2 linked regions of the Rhodovastum atsumiense genome follow. Each later gene encodes a partner of the first gene's protein in a complex. Links are inferred from orthologs where the notes say so. Each region holds a gene or a part of one and is shown in the gene's direction. Other genes may lie near its edges.

What was found.
Region 2: the proteins of ccmA (region 1) and NBY65_RS08595 are in contact, whole or in part, in a solved structure (PDB 8CE8), measured with the Escherichia coli proteins. The link is inferred for Rhodovastum atsumiense from one-to-one orthologs.

The regions. Positions count from the first base shown.
Region 1 is NZ_OW485601.1:2,128,698-2,131,999, forward strand. The notes cover bases 311-3,302. They hold ccmA (heme ABC exporter ATP-binding protein CcmA), read left to right. Parts: upstream 311-1,508; coding sequence 1,509-2,096; downstream 2,097-3,302. Other genes in these bases: acnA (aconitate hydratase AcnA), read right to left, coding at 311-1,346; NBY65_RS09695 (MgtC/SapB family protein), read left to right, coding at 2,104-2,814; ccmB (heme exporter protein CcmB), read left to right, coding at 2,862-3,302. In the rest of the region: more of acnA, read right to left, coding at 1-310. UniProt on the Escherichia coli protein: Part of the ABC transporter complex CcmAB involved in the biogenesis of c-type cytochromes; once thought to export heme, this seems not to be the case, but its exact role is uncertain. Responsible for energy coupling to the transport system.
Region 2 is NZ_OW485601.1:1,902,586-1,905,704, reverse strand. Bases 268-3,076 are described here. They hold NBY65_RS08595 (heme ABC transporter permease), read left to right. Parts: upstream 268-1,192; coding sequence 1,193-1,960; downstream 1,961-3,076. Other genes in these bases: NBY65_RS08580 (hypothetical protein), read right to left, coding at 2,643-3,076; ccmE (cytochrome c maturation protein CcmE), read left to right, coding at 2,126-2,632; ccmD (heme exporter protein CcmD), read left to right, coding at 1,965-2,129; NBY65_RS08600 (YciI family protein), read right to left, coding at 798-1,091; NBY65_RS08605 (EVE domain-containing protein), read right to left, coding at 385-798. In the rest of the region: more of NBY65_RS08610, read right to left, coding at 1-267; more of NBY65_RS08580, read right to left, coding at 3,077-3,119. UniProt on the Escherichia coli protein: Required for the export of heme to the periplasm for the biogenesis of c-type cytochromes.

The DNA.
Region 1 (3,302 bases):
GCGGCGATCAGCACCGAGGGATTGGACGTATTGGTGCAGGAGGTGATGGCGGCGATCACCACGTCGCCATGGCCGATCTCGTAGTTCTTGCCTTCGGGCTTCGCCTTGGTGCCGAGGTCATTGGCGGCGACGCCCAGGGTCTTGGTCAGCTCGGTCTTGAAGGCGGCGGAGGCGTCCTTCAGCAGCACGCGGTCCTGCGGGCGCTTCGGGCCGGCGAGGCTGGGCTGCACGGTGGAGAGATCGAGTTCCAGCGTCTCGGTGAACACCGGATCGGGCGTGGTCTCGTCGCGCCACAGGCCCTGCGCCTTGGTGTAGGCCTCGACCAGCGCGATGCGCGCCTCGTCGCGGCCGGAGAGGCGCAGATAGTCCAGCGTCAGCTTGTCGACCGGGAAGAAGCCGCAGGTGGCGCCGTATTCGGGGGCCATGTTGGCGATGGTGGCGCGGTCGGCCAGCGCCAGCTCGTTCAGGCCCGGGCCGAAGAACTCGACGAACTTGCCGACCACGCCCAGCTTGCGCAGCATCTGCGTGACGGTCAGCACCAGGTCGGTGGCGGTGGCGCCTTCCGGCAGCTTGCCGGTCAGGCGGAAGCCGACCACGTCGGGGATCAGCATGGCGATGGGCTGGCCGAGCATGGCCGCCTCGGCCTCGATGCCGCCGACGCCCCAGCCCAGCACGCCCAGGCCGTTCACCATGGTGGTGTGGCTGTCGGTACCATACAGGGTGTCGGGATAGGCGATGGTCGTGCCGTCCACCTCGGCGGTCCAGACCGTCTGGGCGAGGTATTCCAGGTTGACCTGGTGGCAGATGCCGGTGCCCGGCGGAACCACGCGGAAGTTACGGAAGGCGCTCTGGCCCCAGCGCAGGAAGGTGTAGCGCTCGCCATTGCGCTCGAACTCGATGTCGACGTTCTTCTGCAGCGAGTCCGGGGTGCCGGAGACGTCCACCATCACCGAGTGGTCGATCACCAGATCGACCGGCACCAGCGGATTCACCTTCTGGGGATCACCGCCGAGGCGGAGGATGCCGTCGCGCATCGCGGCAAGGTCGACCACGCCGGGCACGCCGGTGAAGTCCTGCATCAGGATGCGCGCGGGCCGGAACGGCACTTCCTGGACGCTGCTGGCCTTTTCCAGCCAGCCCGCGATCGCCTTGGCATCGTCGACGGTGTAGCTCTGCCCGTCCTCGAAGCGCAGCACGTTCTCAAGCAGTACTTTCAGGCTGACCGGCAGACGGGACACATCGCCGATGGTCTTGGCGGCCTCGGGGATGGAGAAGTAGTCATAGCTGCGGCCCGCCGCCGTCAGGGTGCGGCGCGTCTTGAGGCTGTCCTGCCCGATTGCTTTCATCCCGATTGCCCCGTCAGTTCATCCGCGCGAAAAGGCGGCGGGAAGCTTTCCCGCAGCGCGCGGATCATGTTGTTTCCGGCGCGGCGGCTTAAACCACACCCCGGCAGGGGCGTCCACGGTCAAACCTGCCAGATTGTTGCGTCAACGGTATGCGGAGGGGTCGTGCTTCAGGCGGAGAACCTCGCGGCGTTTCGCGGCGAGCGGCTGGTGTTTGCCGGCCTGTCGTTCAGCGTGGCCGCGGGCGGCGCGATGCTGCTGGTGGGGCCCAACGGCTCGGGCAAGTCCACCTTGCTGCGGCTGCTGGCCGGGCTCGGGCGGGTCGAGGCGGGACGGCTGCTGTGGGACGGGCAGGATGCGCTCGCCGACCTGCCGACCCATGCCGGCCGGGTGCGGTACCTTGGTCATCAGGATGCGGTGAAACCGGGACTCACGGTGGCCGAGAACCTGCGCTTCTGGGGCGCCCCGACGGCGATCACCCGGGCGCTGGAAGCGGTTGACCTGGCCCGGCTGGCGGACCTGCCGGGCCGGATGCTCTCGGCGGGGCAAAAGCGTCGGCTGGCGATCGCGCGAATGGCGATGACGCCCGCGGCGCTGTGGCTGCTGGACGAGCCGACACTCGGGCTGGACGTGGCCTCGGTAGGGCGCTTCGGGGAGCTGCTGGCGGCGCATCGCAGCCGCGGCGGTATCGTCGTGGCGGCTACCCACCTGCCATTGCCGCTGCCCGACGCCACCGAATTTCGCCTGGCCTGAGCGGACGATGTCGTTTCTTCACACTGCGGCCCTGGCCGAACAGGCGCAGACCCTGGCTTGCCTGCTTGCCGCCTTCGTGCTCGGCACGCTGATCGGCGCCGAGCGGCAGTATCGCCAACGCACCGCCGGATTGCGCACCACCGTATTGGTGGCGGTCGGCGCCGCCGGTTTCGTCGATCTCGGCATGCGCCTCGGCGGCGCCGAGGGCGCGGTGCGCGTCATCGCCTATGTGGTCTCCGGCATCGGCTTCCTCGGCGCCGGCGTGATCATGAAGGAAGGCCGCAACATCCGTGGCCTCAACACCGCCGCCACGCTCTGGGGCGCCGCCGCGGTCGGCGCCTGCGCCGGGGCGGGGATGATGGTGGAGGCAATCGTGGTCACGCTCGCCGTGCTGTCCGCCAACACGCTGCTGCGCCCGTTGGTCAACGCCATCAATCGCATCCCCGTGGACGAACGCGCCACCGAGGCGACCTACACCGTGCGGGTGCGGGCAGTGTCCGACACGCCGGAGCTGCCCGACGCCATCATCGAGCTGCTGGACAGCGCCCGCTTCCCGGTGGCCGAGCTGACCATCGCCCCAACCGGCGACGGGGTCGAGATCGCCGCCCGGCTGATGACCACCTCGGTGCATGCGCAGGAGCTGGACGCGGTGGTTGATCGCCTCGCCCGGTTGCCAGGGGCCCGCCACGCCACCTGGGTCGCCAACACCGCCGGATAAATCCCGATGCCCGCCCCACAGCACCGCGCTTTCCCGCGGAGGATCCGATGCACCCCCTGACCGGCCTGCTGGCGCGCGAGCTGCGGCTGTCGCTCCGCCACGGCAGCGACACTTTGGCCGCGCTGCTGTTCTTCCTGATCGCCGCCGCGCTGTTCCCGCTGGCCATCGGGCCGGCCCCCGAGACGCTGGGGCGCATCGCTCCGGGCGTGATCTGGGTCTGCGCCCTGCTCGCCGCCCTGCTGCCGCTGGACCGGCTGTTCGGTGCCGACCACGACGACGGCTCGCTCGACCTGCTGCTGCTCTGCGGCCTGCCGGCCTCGGGCGTGACCCTGGCGAAGGCCGTCGCGCACTGGCTGGTCACCGGCGTGCCGCTGCTCGCCGCCGCCGCGCCGCTGGCGATCATGCTGCGCATGCCGGAAGAGGCGATCCCGGTGCTGCTGCTCGGGCTGCTGCCGGGCACGATGCTGCTCTCGCTGCTGGGCACGACA
Region 2 (3,119 bases), 230 kb from region 1 along the record:
ATCTGCATCATAACTACTTCCAGCGTGGCGCCAAGACAGGGGCCACGGGTGCAAACCCCGTCCTCGATGCGGAATTCCGCGCCATGCGTGGCGCAGACGATGCGGCTGCCGTCGACCGAGAGGAACCGGTCCGGCGCCCAATCGAGCGGTGTGCCGAGATGCGGGCACGAATTGACGTAAACGAGCACTTGTTCGCCCCGGCGCACGGCGAACAGGCCGGTGAAGCCGCCGGGGGCGGGGCCGAAGCCCTTGCTGCCGCCATCGGGGATCTCGTCGATGCGGCAGAGCGTGCGCCATGGCGGATCGGGCAACAGAGGCATGGGTTTCCTCCCGTGCTGCGACGGCGAGGGTCTTCGCCGTCGCAGCACGCACATGCGATCGTCTTCAGGCTTGCCAGTGTCCAAGCCGGCAGATGTGCTGCCAGTGCGATGCCGAGACCGGCAGCACCGACAGCCGGGACTGGCGGATCAGCGCCAGCCCCTCCAGCGCCGGGTCGGCCTTCATCGCCGCGAGCGTCACCGCCACCGGCATCGGCCCCACCGTGCGCATGTCCACCGAGACCCAGTCGCCCTCCGTGGCGGTCGGGTCCGGATAGGCTTCGCGCGCGACTTCCACCACGCCGACGATCTGTCGGCCGATATTGGAGTGGTAGAAGAACGCCAGATCCCCCGCCCGCATCGCCTTGAGGTGGTTGCGGGCCAGGTGGTTGCGCACGCCGGTCCAGGGCTCGGTGCCGTTGGCCACCTGCTGGTCCCAGCTGAAGGCGTCCGGCTCCGATTTGACCAGCCAGAACGCCATCAGCCGAGTTTCTCGCCGTCCTTGAAGATCGCCCGGAACGGCCGGATGATCACGCTTTCGAACAGCCCGGCCTTGGCGTAGGGATCGCCCTCGGCGAAGCCTTCGGCCTCGGCGCGGTCGGCGACGTCGATCACCAGGAGCGAGCCGCAGGGGCGACCGTCCACGTCCAGCATGGCTCCGGCATGCGCCAGCTTGGACTGGTAGGTTTCGAGATAGGCCAGATGCGCCGGCCGCGTCGCCATGCGGGTATCCAGCCTGCCGGGGCGGTCAGTGCAGATCAGGGCAAACAGCATCGAGCTTTCCTTTGTCAGGAGGCGATGACATTACGGTAATGCCCGGCGGCTTCAAACTGCCCCCCGCGCGGCGCTAGTGTCGTATGGCAAGGAACCTACCCGTGGACGCCAGCATCACCCCACCGCCGCAGCCCGGCCGCAACCTCCATCGCTTCGCCAATCCTGGCCGGTTTCTGCGCCTCTCGGGGCTGGTGCTGCCCTGGGTGGCGGCGCTGGGCCTCGGCCTGACGCTGACCGGCTTCGCCTGGGGCCTGTTCTTCGCCCCCGCCGACTGGCAGCAGGGCGACGCCGTGCGGATCATGTACGTGCATGTGCCCTCGGCCTGGCTGGCCTCGTTCGGCTATCTCTCGCTGGCCGTGTGCTCGGTGCTGTCGCTGGTGTGGCGGCATCCGCTCGCCGACCTCGCGGCGGCCGAGATCGGACCGGTCGGGGCGGCCTTCACCGCGCTCTGCCTGGCCAGCGGCAGCCTGTGGGGCAAGCCGATGTGGGGCGCGTGGTGGGTGTGGGATGCCCGGCTGACCTCCGTGCTGGTGCTGTTCTTCCTGTATCTCGGCCATGTCGCCCTGGTGCGCGCCTTCGACGACCCGCAGCGCGGCTACCGCGCCGGCGCGATCCTCGCCCTGGTGGGCGTGGTCAACCTGCCGATCATCAAGTTCTCGGTGGACTGGTGGAATACCCTGCACCAGCCTTCCACCATCAAGTTCACCAGCGCGCCCAGCATGTATGTCGGCATGCTGTGGCCGCTGCTGCTCTGCGCGCTGGGCTTTTCCTTCGGTTTCGTCGCCATCGTGCTGATGCGCACCCGGGCGGCGGTGATGGAACGGCGCATCCGCGGCCTGCTGATGGCGCGCGCACAGGAGGCGGGCTGAGGCCATGGACCATTTGACCTACATCATTGCCGCTTACGGTCTGACCATGCTGGTTGCCGGCGGCTTCACCGTCGACGCCTGGGCCCGCATGCGACGGGCGCGCCGGCGTCTGGCGGCGATCGATCCGCGCGAAGCCCGCATGGAACAGAGGTCCGCGAACCGCCCATGACACGCAAGCGCCGTCGGCTCGTCCTCCTGCTCGTCTGCGGCCTTGGCCTCGGCACCGCCACGGCCCTGGTGCTGACCGCGTTCAGCGACAATATGGTCTTCTTCGTCGCGCCCTCGGAGGTCGCCACCAAGGCCCCCACCGGCGGGCGCATCTTCCGCCTCGGCGGCCTGGTGGAGGCCGGCAGCGTCGAGCGGCTGCGCCAGGACGGCAAGCCGGCCGTGCGCTTCCGCATCACCGATGGCGCCGCCGCGGTGGCCGTCACCTATATCGGCATCCTCCCTGACCTGTTCCGGGAAGGCCAGGGCGTGGTGACGCTCGGCGCGCTGCAGCCCGACGGCGGCTTCCGGGCCAGCGAGGTGCTGGCCAAGCACGACGAGACCTACATGCCCCGGGAAGTGGCCGAGGCGCTGAAGAAGTCGGGCCACTGGAACCCCGAGAACGGGGCGCCGCCGCCCGCGTCCACCTGGAATACCCTGGTGCCGAAGACCAAGGCCGGTAGCTGAGCCATCCGCATCAGGGCGGCGGGATCTCGATTCGCGTCGTCTTGCACAGGTCCACGCCGGCGATGTCGCTGCCGGCGTCTGGACCGCTGAACACCACGTGGGCGCTGTAGCGGCAACTCGTGGTCCGGGCCAGCGTCAGGGTGATGGTGCCGCCATCCGGCAGCACCGTGGTGCCAAGCAGGTCGCGGCTGTTCGCCGGCGTGCCCTCGGCCAGCAGATACAGTTCGGTGACCGGCCGGCCGGAGCGGTTCACCACGACGATGCCGGTGGCCGGGCCGTCCTTCGGCCGGGGCGGCACGTCGGCGGTGGTCCAGCCGGGCTCGATGCTCAGGGCCGCGCTGGCGCACAGATCCAGGTCGCGGCGTTCCTCGGCCGAGCGGTTCTCGAACACCACCCGCAGGTCCATGGTGCAGGGCCCCCGCCAGGACAGGTCACGCTCATCGCCGACCGAGAGGCTGGCATCGGCGAGCCGGTCCTCCCCCCATTG